DNA from 2 places in the Kitasatospora sp. NPDC085879 genome. Region 2 is predicted to be linked to the other one. Evidence: riboswitches for the same ligand, from Rfam matches in the RefSeq annotation. Region 2 holds a riboswitch; the other holds the start of a gene.
The links. A riboswitch is a leader RNA that binds a small molecule or an ion and turns the genes downstream of it on or off. The one in region 2 is predicted to bind cyclic di-AMP.
Positions count from the first base shown of each region.

Region 1: another riboswitch for cyclic di-AMP. It lies ahead of AB0P35_RS16725 (transglycosylase family protein); the one in region 2 lies ahead of AB0P35_RS10070 (glycoside hydrolase family 16 protein).

Region 1 covers NZ_JBFBJZ010000019.1:16,858-23,909, reverse strand. Annotated here, with positions in the region: gene AB0P35_RS16740 (MazG family protein) at 1-836, shown strand, start outside; gene AB0P35_RS16735 (SDR family NAD(P)-dependent oxidoreductase) at 794-1,222, opposite strand; gene AB0P35_RS16730 (cytochrome P450) at 1,429-2,709, shown strand; cyclic di-AMP (ydaO/yuaA leader) riboswitch at 2,903-3,089, shown strand; gene AB0P35_RS16725 (transglycosylase family protein) at 3,094-3,891, shown strand; gene eno (phosphopyruvate hydratase) at 4,096-5,382, shown strand; gene AB0P35_RS16715 (septum formation initiator family protein) at 5,481-5,915, shown strand; gene AB0P35_RS16710 (DUF501 domain-containing protein) at 5,912-6,568, shown strand; gene AB0P35_RS16705 (Ppx/GppA phosphatase family protein) at 6,565-7,052, shown strand, end outside.
Region 2 covers NZ_JBFBJZ010000009.1:162,953-170,004, forward strand. Annotated here, with positions in the region: gene AB0P35_RS10045 (helix-turn-helix domain-containing protein) at 1-137, shown strand, start outside; gene uraD (2-oxo-4-hydroxy-4-carboxy-5-ureidoimidazoline decarboxylase) at 320-838, shown strand; gene uraH (hydroxyisourate hydrolase) at 886-1,221, shown strand; gene pucL (factor-independent urate hydroxylase) at 1,253-2,173, shown strand; gene AB0P35_RS10065 (8-oxoguanine deaminase) at 2,303-3,685, shown strand; cyclic di-AMP (ydaO/yuaA leader) riboswitch at 3,943-4,121, shown strand; gene AB0P35_RS10070 (glycoside hydrolase family 16 protein) at 4,125-5,426, shown strand; gene AB0P35_RS10075 (gamma-glutamylcyclotransferase) at 5,469-5,855, opposite strand; gene aceB (malate synthase A) at 5,999-7,052, opposite strand, start outside.

The DNA of each region.
Region 1 (7,052 bases), on a different contig from region 2:
AGGCGGAGATCATCGAGCGGACGTCCGCGCCGGCGCTGGCCCGCCTGCTTGCCGGGGCCGCCCCGGTGGTCTGGCTGGGCAGCCCGGACGGCGACCCGGGACTCACCGACGCACTGGCCCGCCTCGCCGTCGAGGAGGCCGGCACCGCCCCCGAGATCGAGCTGCTGCCCGGCTCGTACGACCTGCCGGGCGCACGGCTGCTCGACCTGGCCTCGGTGATGGACCGGCTGCGCTCGCCCGGCGGCTGCCCCTGGGACGCCGAGCAGACCCACGAGTCGCTGGTGAAGTACCTGGTCGAGGAGGCGTACGAACTCGTCGAGGCGATCGAGGAGGGCGACCGGGAGACGCTCCGCGAGGAGCTCGGGGACGTCCTGCTGCAGGTCTTCTTCCACGCCCGGATCGCCGAGGAGCACCCGGAGGACCCGTTCTCCGTCGACGACGTGGCCGGCGACATCGTCGAGAAGCTGATGTACCGCCACCCGCACGTCTTCGGCGACGTGGAGGCCGCCGGCTCCGCGCAGGTCGAGGCCAACTGGGAGCAGCTGAAGGCCGCGGAGAAGCAGCGCGACTCGGTGCTGGACGGGGTGCCGTCGGGGCTGCCCGCACTGGCGTACGCGGCCAAGCTGGTCTCGCGGGTGCGCCGGGCCGGCTTCACCGCCGTGCCGGACTCCCCGTACGAGCTGCCGGACGAGCTGACCGCGCAGAGCGCCGGCGAGCTGCTACTGGCCGTGGCGCAGCGCGCCTATGACGCCGGGGTGGACGTCGACGCGGCGCTGCGCGGTGCCGCGCGCCGCTACCGGACGGCGGTGCGGACGGCCGAGGGGCTGTCGGACTGACGCTGCGGCGGGACGACCTCGCTGATCGCCTCGCCGACCAGTTCGAGCAGCTCGGCCAGCGGGGCGAGGTGGTCGGGCAGGTCGGCGAAGGAGACGATCCGCTCGCCGTGCGGGCCGGCCACCGCGAACAGGTCGATCCGGCCGAGGTGCTTGGTCGCGGTGTCGACCAGGGCGGCGACGTCGCTGGGCTGGTGGACGTCGCCGCTCACGCCGACGACCGGGCAGCCGGGGCGGTCGAGCTCGGCCGCGAGGTCCTCCGCGACACCCGGGCGCAGGTCGGCCACGAGCATGCCCGCGGCACCCGCGGCGGCGAAGCGGCGGGCCAGATCGGCCCCCTCGCCCCCGCTGAGTACGGCGATGACCACCACTGCCCCGGCTACTCGCACGGCCTGCTCCTCTCTGAGCACGACACCCCGTGGGCGGCTCCGCACGTCCGCCCTCCACGGCTATCGGAGGATCGTAGGCACCTCGCGACCCCCCGCAACAGGGATTACCCCCCAGGTGACCAGGCTCACGCCCGTTCGGGCCGATCGGATCCGGCCGTGCCGCGGGCACCCCCGATCGGGTGGCCGGCAGCGGATACCGTCGGGGCATGCCGGACACCTCCCGCCCCGACCAGCCGGAACTCTTCACCTGGGAGTTCGCCGCCGACCCGTACCCCGCGTACGCCTGGTTGCGCGAGCACGCGCCGGTGCACCGCACCACGCTGCCGAGCGGGGTGGAGGCCTGGCTGGTCACCCGGTACGCGGACGCCCGGCAGGCGCTCGCCGACTCCCGGCTCTCCAAGAACCCGGTGCACCACAGCGAGCAGGCGCACCGCTCCGGCCGGGTCGGCATCCCGGGGGAGCGCCAGGCCGACCTGATGACCCACCTGCTGAACATCGACCCGCCGGACCACACCCGCCTGCGGCGGCTGGTGTCCAAGGCGTTCACCCCGCGCCGGGTGGCGGAGTTCGAGCCCCGGGTGCAGCAGCTCACCGACCGGCTGATCGACTCCTTCGCCGAGCGGGGCACCGCCGACCTGATCCACGAGTTCGCCTTCCCGCTGCCGATCTACGCGATCTGCGACCTGCTCGGCGTGCCGGCCGAGGACCAGGACGACTTCCGCGACTGGGCCGGCATGATGATCCGACACCACGGCGGGCAGCGCGGCGGTGTCGGCCGGGCCGTGAAGCGGATGCGGACCTACCTGGCGGAGCTGATCCACCGCAAGCGGGCCGACCTCGGCGACGACCTGATCTCCGGGCTGATCCGGGCCAGCGACCACGGCGAGCACCTGACCGAGAACGAGGCCGCCGCGATGGCCTTCATCCTGCTGTTCGCCGGGTTCGAGACCACCGTCAACCTGATCGGCAACGGCCTGTACGCGCTGCTGCGCAACCCCGGCCAGCGGGCGCTGCTGCAGGAGTCGCTGGCCCGCGGCGAGGGCGGCCTGCTGGAGACCGGGATCGAGGAGCTGCTGCGCTACGACGGACCGGTGGAGCTCGCCACGTGGCGGTTCGCCACCCGTCCGCTGACGATCGGCGGGGTGGACGTCCCGGTCGGCGACCCGGTGCTGGTGGTGCTGGCCGCCGCCGACCGCGACCCGGCCCGGTTCGCCGACGAGAACACCCTGGACCTCGCCCGCACCGACAACCCGCACCTGGGCTTCGGCCACGGCATCCACTACTGCATCGGCGCCCCGCTGGCCCGGCTTGAGGGCCGCGCGGCCCTGGCCACCCTGTTGACCCGCCTCCCCGATCTCGCCCTGGACGCCGACCCCGCCGACCTGCGCTGGCGCGGCGGCCTCATCATGCGCGGCCTGCGCGAGCTCCCGGTCGCCTTCACCCCGGAGACCGCGGCGGAGCCGTCCGGGCGGTGCGACCCGGTCTGACGGTGTGTCGCGCCGATCGGGAGTGATCGGATCTGAACACTCATCAATCAGGAAATACCGGCATCGTTCGTGGGCGATAATAGGCTCTCCGTAATTCCCACGTGATATCAGCGAGATGAGCTTGTGATCGTCCGTTCGATCTGCTTACTCTCCCGAACAGTCCGCAGCCGCGGACCCCGCGTGCGGCAACGCCGAATCCTGTCCGCCGCACCCGGGCCTCACGACCGAGACCAAGGACAGGGGCGGGGGAACCACGTTCGTCGCCGTCCCCACGGCTAGGGGTGAAGCCGCGTCAGCAGGGCCCCTCCTGCGGCCGCGGCCGGGCCAAGCCTCCCGGTCCGAACCCGACAGCTCACCTCGCAGGCGTTCGGAGAGGGAAAACCCATGCTCTTCACCGGACCTGGCCGCCACCGCCGCAGGACGACCGCCCAGAAGGCGGTCGCCGTCGCGGGTGTCGCGGGTGTCGGCCTCGCCATGCCGCTGCTCACCGCGGGCGGAGCCCATGCCGCCCCGGTCTCGATCTGGGAGAAGGTCGCCCAGTGCGAGAGCGGCGGCAACTGGAAGATCAACACCGGCAACGGCTTCTACGGCGGGCTGCAGTTCACCGCCCGTACCTGGAAGGGGTTCGGCGGCGCCCGGTACGCCCCGCTCGCCCACCAGGCGAGCAAGAGTCAGCAGATCGCCGTCGCCGAGAAGGTGCTGGCCACCCAGGGCCCCGGCGCGTGGCCGGTGTGTTCCAAACGCGCCGGCCTGACCCGCACCTCCGCGGGGAGTACCGGCGAGACCCGCAGTAGTACCGGGCAGGGCGCGCCGTCGCCGAAGTTCCCGGGCCGCGGCGGCTTCGACGCCGACTCCGGCGTGTACTGGTACCAGAAGGGCGACCAGTGGTACTGGACGGCGCACAAGGAGATCTACGAGCGCCATCTGCCCCCCGTTCCGACCGAACCGGCCGAGCCGGACGACGGTGTGGCGGCCGGCGAGGGCGGCCGCACCCTGCAGGCCGTCCCGGTGCCCGCGCTCGGCCGCGAGCCGTACACCGTGCGCGAGGGCGACACGCTGTCCGGCATCGCCGCCGCGCTCGAACTTCCCGGCGGCTGGGACCAGCTGTATGCGAACAACCGGGAGGTCGTCGGGGCCGATCCGGACCTGATCCTGCCCGGCCAGCAACTGCGGCTGGTCTGACGGACCGGCACGGTACGAACGGACCGTCCGCCCGTGGGGCGGCACCCGCGGGCGGGCGGCCGGTTCTGTGGTCCTTCAGGTGAACTACCGACGAGTAGACCGGTCACACGGTGAGACAGGGCCGTGCGTGGCACGGCCCGGCGGGCCCGTGCGGTTAGGCTCTGGTCGTAACGACCCTCATCCGCTTCCGCTAGGAGATGCCTCGTGCCGTCCATTGATGTCGTCGTAGCCCGCGAAATCCTCGACTCCCGCGGTAACCCCACGGTCGAGGTCGAGGTCGGCCTCGACGACGGCAGCACCGGTCGTGCCGCTGTTCCGTCCGGTGCCTCCACCGGTGCCTTCGAGGCCCTGGAGCTTCGCGACGGCGACAAGAACCGCTACTTCGGCAAGGGCGTGGAGAAGGCCGTCCTCGCCGTCATCGAGCAGATCGGCCCCGAGCTGGTCGGTTACGACGCCACCGAGCAGCGCCTGATCGACCAGGCCATGCTCGACCTGGACGCCACCCCGGACAAGTCCTCGCTCGGCGCCAACGCGATCCTCGGCGTCTCCCTCGCCGTCGCGCACGCCGCCTCCGAGGCCAGCGACCTGCCGCTGTTCCGCTACCTGGGCGGCCCGAACGCGCACGTCCTGCCCGTCCCGATGATGAACATCCTCAACGGCGGCTCGCACGCGGACTCCAACGTCGACATCCAGGAGTTCATGATCGCCCCGATCGGCGCGGAGTCCTTCTCCGAGGCCGTCCGCTGGGGCGTCGAGGTCTACCACACGCTCAAGGGCGTGCTGAAGGAGCGCGGCCTGTCCACCGGCCTCGGCGACGAGGGCGGCTTCGCGCCGAACCTGGACTCCAACCGCGAGGCCCTCGACCTGATCGTCGAGGCCATCAAGAAGGCCGGCTACACCCCGGGCAAGGACGTCGCGCTCGCCCTGGACGTCGCCTCCTCCGAGTTCCACAACGACGGTGCCTACACCTTCGAGGGCAAGGCGATCTCCTCCGCCGAGCTCATCGACTACTACGCCGAGCTGGTCGCCGCGTACCCGCTGGTCTCCATCGAGGACCCGCTGGACGAGTCCGACTGGGACGGCTGGAAGGCCATGACCGACAAGCTGGGCGACAAGGTCCAGCTGGTCGGCGACGACCTGTTCGTCACCAACCCGGAGCGCCTGCGCCGCGGCATCGAGACCGGCACCGCCAACGCGCTGCTGGTGAAGGTGAACCAGATCGGCTCGCTCACCGAGACCCTGGACGCCGTCGAGCTGGCCCAGCGCAACGGCTACCGCTGCATGATGTCGCACCGCTCCGGCGAGACCGAGGACGTCACCATCGCCGACCTCGCCGTCGCCACCAACTGCGGCCAGATCAAGACCGGCGCCCCGGCCCGCTCCGAGCGCGTCGCCAAGTACAACCAGCTGCTGCGCATCGAGGAGATCCTCGACGACGCCGCCGAGTACGCCGGCCGCGGTGCCTTCCCCCGGTACAAGTACGAGGGCTGACACCCGCGGGCTGACACACGGCCGCTGGACCGGTGCCCCGGCAACCACCCCGTAGGGTGGGGGCCGGGGCACCGGCGCGAGCAGGAGGGGTACGAGCGATGTGGAAGATCCCGGGACTGGCGGGGCGGCCACGCTTCACCAGCCGCGCGACCGTGCTCGTGCTCGTCCTGTGCTCGCTGGTGGCGATACTGGCCTACCCCACCCGGCAGTTCCTGACGCAGCGCTCGGAGATCGCCGACCAGCGGGCCCGGGCGGAGCACGCCCGGCAGCAGGTCGAGGAGCTCCGGCGGGCGAAGGCCCGCTGGCAGGACCCGGAGTACGTGAAGGCGCAGGCCCGCGAGCGGCTGCACTTCGCGATGCCCGGTGAGACCCCGTTCGTCTCGGTCGACCCGTCCGCACCCCCCGGCCCGGCCTCCGCCGGCGCGCTGCCCACCGGCCCGGTCCGGGCGGCCAAGCCCTGGTACACCACCGTCCTCGAATCGGTCGACCTGGCCGACTCGACGCCCGCTCCTCACGAAGACGCCACGCCATGACCTCTGAACAGCACCCTGCCACCACCCCCGACAGCGCCGTGCCGGACGCCGACGTGGCCGCCATCGCCGCCCAGCTCGGCCGGGTCCCGCGCGGGCTGCGCGGGGTGGCCCACCGCTGCCCCTGCGGCAACCCCGACGTGGTCGAGACGGCACCCCGGCTGCCCGACGGCACGCCCTTCCCCACGCTGTACTACCTGACCTGCCCCAAGGCGGCCTCGCTGATCGGCACCCTGGAGGCCGACGGTGTGATGAAGGATCAGAGCGCCCGCCTCGCCGAGGACCCGGAGCTCGCCGCCGCCTACCGGGCCGCCCACGAGGACTACATCGCCCGCCGCGACGCCATCGAGGTGCTGGAGGGCTTCCCGAGCGCCGGCGGCATGCCCGACCGGGTGAAGTGCCTGCACGTGCTGGTCGGCCACTCGCTGGCCGCCGGCCCGGGCGTCAACCCGTTCGGCGACGAGGCGATCGGCATGCTGGAGGACTGGTGGGCCAAGGGCCCGTGCGTCTCCCCGGCCGAGGTCGAGGCGGCCGGGGAGCGGGTCGCCCGCAACCGTGCCAAGGAGCAGGACCACGCCGCGGTCATCGCGGCCAAGGAGCAGAAGACCGCCGAGCGCGCGGCCAAGCGCGCCCGCGAAGAGGAGGAGGGCCAGTGACCGCCACCCGGGTCGCCGCGATCGACTGCGGCACCAACTCGATCCGGCTGCTGATCGCCGACCTCGACCCGGCCACCGGGGAGATCACCGACCTCGACCGCCGGATGGTCATCAACCGGCTCGGCCAGGGCGTCGACTCCACCGGCCGGCTCCACCCGGACGCCCTGGAGCGCACGTTCGCCGCCTGCCGCGAGTACGCGGAGATCATCACGGCGCACGGCGTGGGCCCGGAGCGGATCCGCTTCGTCGCCACCAGCGCCTCCCGGGACGCCGAGAACGCCGCCGAGTTCACCGAGGGCGTGCGCGGCATCCTCGGCGTCGTCCCCGAGGTGGTCAGCGGCGACGAGGAGGCCCGGCTCTCCTTCACCGGCGCCACCAAGGAGCTCACCGGCGGCTCCCTCAAGCCCCCGTACCTGGTCTTCGACCTGGGCGGCGGCTCCACCGAGTTCGTGCTCGGCGGCGAGGAGGTGCAGGCCGCCCGCTC
Region 2 (7,052 bases):
AGGTGGTGGCCCTGTTGGAGGAGCGCGGGGCGTTCACCGTCCGGCACGGGGTGGAGACGGTGGCCTCGGCGCTCGGCGTCAGCCGCTTCACCGTCTACAACTACCTGAACCGGCAGGAAGGCTCCCGCAAGGGCTGACGCCGCCCGAGCCGAGTCTTCCCCCGCGGCCGGGCCCGGGCCCATTGGCGGATCCCACACGACATCCCCCGGCAACACGGCCCGCCGCGAAACGTAACCACCAACCGTTCAACAAAGTGTTGACGGTCTGCGGTGGTGGATCTAGCTTGTGCGAGTGGCACCACTCTTCAGGAGGTCCACCCGTGACCAACGAATCCACCGCCGCGGACACCAGGGCGCTTGAGACCCTGGCGGCAGCCCCGGCCGCCGAGCTGCGGGAGACACTGCTGGAGGTCTGCTCCAGCCCCCGCTGGGCCGAGGCGGTCGCGGCCGCCCGGCCGTGGCCGGACCGCACCGCGCTGCTCGACGCCAACGCCGCCGCGATGGCCGCCCTCACCGCCGGGGACCTCGCCGACGCGATGGCCGGCCACGCCCGGATCGGCACGCCGAAGGCCGGCGACGCCACCTCCGAACGCGAGCAGGCCGGCATCCGGGGAGCCGACACCGCGCTCCTCGACGACCTGCACGAGGCCAACGCCGCCTACGAGGCGAAGTTCGGCCACGTGTTCCTGATCTGCGCGACCGGCCGGACGGCCGCCACCATGCTCGCCTCGCTGCGCGAGCGCTTCCCCAACGACGCCGCCACCGAGCGCGAGATCGTCCGCGGTGAGCTGCGCAAGATCAACGACATCCGCATCAACCGGCTGCTCGACGGGTCCTAGACTCCGGCGGCCGGTCAATTCCTGCCATCAGTAAGGTCTTTCAACCCATGACTGGCATCTCCACGCACGTGCTCGACACCAGCCTCGGCCGCCCGGCCGAAGGCGTCCCGGTCGAGCTGGCACTGCACACCGAGGGTGGCTGGAAGGTGCTCGGCACCTCCGCCACGGACTCCGACGGCCGGGCCAAGGACCTGCCGGCCGTGGAGGCGGGCTCGGTCGTCCGGCTGCTCTTCGACACCACCGCGTACTACGCGGCCCGGAACGAGGCGGCGCCGTTCTTCCCCGAGGTATCGATCGTCTTCACGGTCGCGCCCGCGCAGCACCACTACCACGTGCCGCTGCTGCTCAACCCGTTCGGCTACTCGGTCTACCGCGGAAGCTAGTAGACCGACCTGGAAGCTTAGGAGCCATGCCATGGCCCATGTGCTCGGTCAGAACCAGTACGGCAAGGCGGAGAACCGCATCGTGCGGGTCTACCGCGACTCCACCCGGCACGAGATCAAGGACCTGAACGTCTCGGTCTCCCTGCAGGGCGAGTTCGAGGACGTCCACCTCACCGGCTCCAACGCCAACTGCCTGCCCACCGACACGACGAAGAACACCGTCTACGCCTTCGCCAAGGAGTACGGCATCGAGTCGGCGGAGGCCTTCGGCATCACGCTGGCCCGCCACTTCGTCGAGAACACCGAGCGCGGCGTGGTGCACAGCGCCCGCATCCGGATCGAGGAGTACACCTGGGACCGGATCCGGACCCCGGACAGCTCGGCCCGCTTCATCGGCTCCGAGGAGGTCGGCCACTCCTTCGTCCGCAACGGCCAGGAGGTACGCACCTCCGAGATCGTCTTCGACGGCGAGTCCGTGCAGGTGATCTCCGGCCTCAAGGACCTGATCGTGATGAACACGACCAACTCGGAGTTCTGGGGCTACATCAAGGACAGGTACACCACCCTCCAGGAGGCCTACGACCGCATCCTGGCCACCCAGGTGACGGCCCGCTGGAAGTACGGCTACACCGGCCGCGACGACGAGCCCCAGCCGAACTGGAACCGCTCGTACAACCACGTGAAGCGCCACATGCTGGAGGCGTTCGCCGAGACGTACTCGTACTCGCTGCAGCAGACCCTGCACGCGATGGGCACCCGGGTGCTCAACAACCGCTCCGAGGTGGACGAGGTCCGCCTGGAGCTCCCCAACAAGCACCACTTCCTCGTCGACCTGGAGCCCTTCGGCCTCAAGAACGAGAACGAGGTGTACTACGCCGCCGACCGGATGTACGGCCTGATCGAGGGCACTGTGCACCGCGAGGGCGTCGTCCCGGTCATACCCGTCGCCTGACCGGGCCGCCACCCGCCCGCCACGGGCCGGACGGCGGTCGCCGCGGGGCCCCTGTGCCTCCCCGCGGCGGCCCGCACCCCGCCGGCCGGCCCGCCCCACCCTCAGCCCTCGCCCCTAGGAGTTCACGCCATGGCAGTCCAGCCCCCACCCGCCGACCGGCGGATCGTGATCGAGAACGTCGCCGTCGCGACGGTGGACGCAAACGACACCGAGTACGCCCGCGGCCACGTGGTGATCCTCGGCAACCGGATCGAGTCGGTCGGCGAGGGCCCCGCCCCGCAGTGGCTGGACAACGTGGTGCGTCGCATCAACGGCGAGGGCCACCTGGTCACCCCGGGCCTGGTCAACACCCACCACCACTTCTACCAGTGGATCACCCGCGGCCTCGCCCAGGACAGCATCCTCTTCGACTGGCTGGTCGCCCTCTACCCGACCTGGGCCCGGATCGACGAGAAGCTGGTGCACGCCGCCACCCAGGGCTCGGCCGCCGCACTGCTCAAGTCCGGCTGCACCACCGCCTCCGACCACCACTACGTCTTCCCGCAGGGCGGCGGCGACGTGCTCGGCGCCTCCATCGAGGGCGTCCAGGAGCTCGGCCTGCGCTTCACCGCGCTGCGCGGCTCGATGGACCGCAGCAAGAAGGACGGCGGCCTGCCGCCGGACCACGCGGTGGAGCGGACCGAGGACATCCTGATCGCCTCCGAGGAGGCCGTCGACCGCTGGCACGACGCCTCGTTCGGCTCCATGCTGCACGTGGCGCTCGCGCCCTGCTCGCCCTTCTCGGTCTCCACCGAACTCCTCAAGGAGTCGGCCGAGTTGGCCCGCCGTAAGGGCGTGCGCCTGCACACGCACGGCTCCGAGACGGCCGAGGAGGAGCAGTTCTGCAAGGAGCTGTTCGGCATGGGCCCGACCGACTACTTCGAGTCCACCGGCTGGCTCGGCGAGGACGTGTGGATGGCGCACTGCGTCCACATGAACGACTCCGACATCGCCAAGTTCGCCGAGACCGGCACCGGTGTCGCGCACTGCCCGTCCTCCAACGCCCGTCTGGCGGCCGGCATCGCCCGCGTCCCGGACATGCTGAAGGCCGGCGTGCCGGTGGGCCTCGGCGTGGACGGCACCGCCTCCAACGAGTCCGGCGAGCTCGGCACCGAGCTGCGCAACGCCCTGCTGATCAACCGCCTGCACGGCCGCCCGGACGCGCTGACCGCCCGTCAGGCGCTTCGTCTGGGCACCATGGGCGGCGCCCGGGTGCTCGGCCGGCAGAACGAGATCGGCTCCGTCGAGGCGGGCAAGCTGGCCGACCTGGCGCTCTGGAAGGTCGACGGCATCATGCACTCCTCGATCGCCGACCCGGTGGCCGCGCTCACCATGGGCGCCCTACCGCCGCTGGCGGTGCTTTTCGTCAACGGCAACGCGGTGGTCGAGAAGGGCGTGCTGACCACGGTCGACGAGGACCGGATCGCGCTGGCCTGCGCCCGCGCCGCCAAGGAGCTCGCCTCCCGCGTCTGACCCTCCCCCGGACTCCGGGCCGTACCAGGGACGGTACGCCACCCGGACTCCGTGGCACCGGCCCCCACGGGCCGACGGCCGTACGGAGCACAGCCCCCGGACCCACGGCGAGGGTCCGGGGGCTGCGGCACGCCCGAATGTGATGGACCTGACATCGGCGACCCGGCGTCCTTGTCCTCCGGAAAGACACTGCTAAGGTGCTCGGACGCCCACGCCATGTGGGCTCCGTCCCGGGACCGCCGAGTCCCGTCCGCCCGGTGACGGCAACGCGAGATGCGACACGGACGGGAGCGGGGGAACCAGGTAAGTCGCCCTGGCCCCGCTTTGCATGCTCGCGGGACGGCCAGGGCTTGGGGTGAAGCCGCCCTCCCGGCGGCCGGGCCACCTGACGGCCCGAATCCGACAGCTCACCTCGCAGGCGTCGTCGAGGAACAACTCCATGCCTGTTTCCGCCATTGCCCTCAAGGTGGGCGCGGTCGCCGGGCTCGGCCTGCTGGCCGTCCCCTTCCTGGGTAGCGCCGAGGCCGCCAGCGTGCCCGAGGTGACCCAGGACCGGCTCACGCCGGTCGCCATGGCCGCGGACACCGCGGCAGCCGCCTCCCTCTCCGTCCACTCCTCCGCCTGCTTCACCGCCCGGAAGATCGGCGTCGCCGTCCGCGACGCCGCCGGGAACCGGCTGGACTTCCCCGGTTCCGCCCGCAACCTGCGGATATGCCCCGACGGGGTCACCGTCACGACCGGCACCCGTACCCTGCCGTCCGGCACCTACACCGCCTTCGGCACCTGGCAGGACGCCGACCGGCGCTGGCACGACCTCCCGGCGCAGACGCTGAACGTCCGCAGCACCGGCACCCCGGCACCGGCCCCGAGCCCGACCACGGCCCCGGTCGCGCCGAGCGCCTCCCCCACGGCGACACCCTCCACCACGGCCTCCGCGACCCCGTCCGCGCCGGCGCCGAGCCTCTCCGCCTCCCCGTCGGCGAGCTCCTCCCCCACCTCGACGGCCGGTGCGCCGACCTGGTCGGACGACTTCGACGGCGTGAACGTGCCGCTCGGCAGCTGGACGGGCTGCTCGAACGGCTCGACCATCGCCACCAGTCACTGCTCCGGGCTGCCGGCCGCGGTGGACAGCAAGTGGTGGGCCTACCCGGACGGCTGGAAGGACACCAGCAAGAACGGCACCTACTCGCCGTCGAAGACGATGTCCATCGCCAACGGCCAGATGAACCTCCACCTCAACCGGGACGCCTCCGGCACCTGGGTCTCCGCACCGGTGCCCAAGCTCCCGGCCGCCGCCGGGGCGAGCGGCGTCCAGTACGGGCGCTTCGAGGTGACCTGGAAGGCGACCTCGGCCGCCGGCTACAAGATGGCGTGGCTGCTCTGGCCGGACGACGGCATCTGGCCGCAGCACGGCGAGATCGACTTCCCCGAGGGCGATCTGAACGGCTCGATCGGCGCCTTCATGCACCGCGCCGACGCCACCTCCGGCAGCGACCAGGACGCGTACTCCACCGGCGTCGCGACGGCCGGCGCCTGGCACACCTCGGCGGTCGACTGGCAGAAGGACAGCCTGACCTTCTACCTGGACGGCAAGGTGATCGGGCGCTCCACCGCGCGCATCCCCGCCAACACGATGCACTGGGTGCTGCAGTCCGAGACGGCCCTCAACGGCACCGTGCCCGCCACGGGCTCCTCGGCGGACATCGCCATCGACTCGGTCAAGTTCTGGAAGGCGAGCTGACCTTCCGCGTCCGCCCGACCGGCGCCCTCCCCGGGGCGCCGGTCAGGCGGTGCGGCCGAGCGTGGCGAGGTAGCCGCGCCAGCCGCCGTGGGCGGTGATCTCCCGGTGCACACCGCGCTCCCGCTCGCCCCGGCGCAGCACCATGGACAGGCACGGCGTGCCGTCCTCCAGGCCGATCACACCGAGCTCCAACTCCGGCGGCTCGCCCGGCAGGACGGCGTCCCGCAGGTGCTCCAGCGGCAGGTCGTAGAGCTCGCCCTCGATCACCCCGCTGCCGCCCGGGTCGGGCAGCAGGCCGGGGCAGACGTCCCGGACGGAGAAGAAGCGGTAGCCGGGCGCGGTACGCACCGGCCCGAGCAGGTAGGACGCGACCAGCGGGTGGAAGGGGCCTCCGGTCATCGCCTGACCGTTGAAGAAGATGAGTGCCATGGGGGGAAGTGCCTCCGAAAACGGCCGTTCCGTACGGCCCCCGGCGCCTCGCTGGGCGGCGGCCGTACGGAACGGTGAAATGCGGTCGGCGAGTTCGACGACCTGTCGGGCGTCGGACCGGCCGGCGGGCGGATAGGTTGGGGTCAGTCGAGCAGCGGCAGCGCGGGCAGGGTGAGGAAGTCGACGAACTCCTCGGCCAGCGAGACCTGTTCGAAGAGCCTGGCGGCCTCCGTCCAGCGCCCACCGGCGTAGGCGGCCTCGCCCAGTTCGGTGCGCAGTTCGGCGAGCTCCTCGGCCACGAGCCGGCGGACGAGCTCCGCGGTGGCCTTCTCGCCGGTGTCGGCGAGGACGACGCCGTTGTTGATCCACTGCCAGATCTGCGAGCGGGAGATCTCGGCGGTGGCGGCGTCCTCCATCATGTTGAAGATGCCGACCGCGCCGTGGCCGCGCAGCCAGGCCTCGATGTAGCGGATGCCGACCTGGACGGCGTTGTGCAGGCCCGCACGGGTGCAGGTGCCGCCGGCGCCGGCGATGTCGAGCAGCTGGTCGGCGGTGACGGGCTCGGCGGAGCCGGGCGCGGACTTCTGGTTCGGGCGGTCGCCGAGCACCGCGTCGAAGCTGGCCCGGGCGACCGGCACGAGGTCCGGGTGGGCGACCCAGGAGCCGTCGAAGCCGCCGGCCGCCTCGCGGTCCTTGTCCGCCTTGACCTTCTCCAGGGCGGCCGCGTTGACCTCCGGGTCCTTGCGGGAGGGGATGAACGCGGCCATGCCGCCGATCGCGTGGGCGCCGCGGCGGTGGCAGGTCTGCACCAGCAGGCGGGTGTAGGCGGCCATGAACGGCGAGGCCATCGTGACGGTGTTGCGGTCCGGCAGGATGTAGTGCTCGCCGGCGTCGCGGAAGTTCTTCACGATGGAGAAGAGGTAGTCCCAGCGGCCGGCGTTGAGCCCGGCGGCGTGGTCGCGCAGCTCGTGGAGGATCTCCTCCATCTCGAAGGCCGCGGTGATGGTCTCGATCAGCACGGTGGCGCGGATCGTGCCGTACGGGATGCCGAGTTCGGCCTGGGCGTGGGTGAAGACGTCGTTCCACAGCCGCGCCTCGAGGTGGCTCTCGGTCTTCGGCAGGTAGAAGTAGGGCCCGGAGTTCGGGTCCTCGGCGCCGCGGGCGATCAGCCGGGCGGCGTTGTGGAAGAAGTAGAGG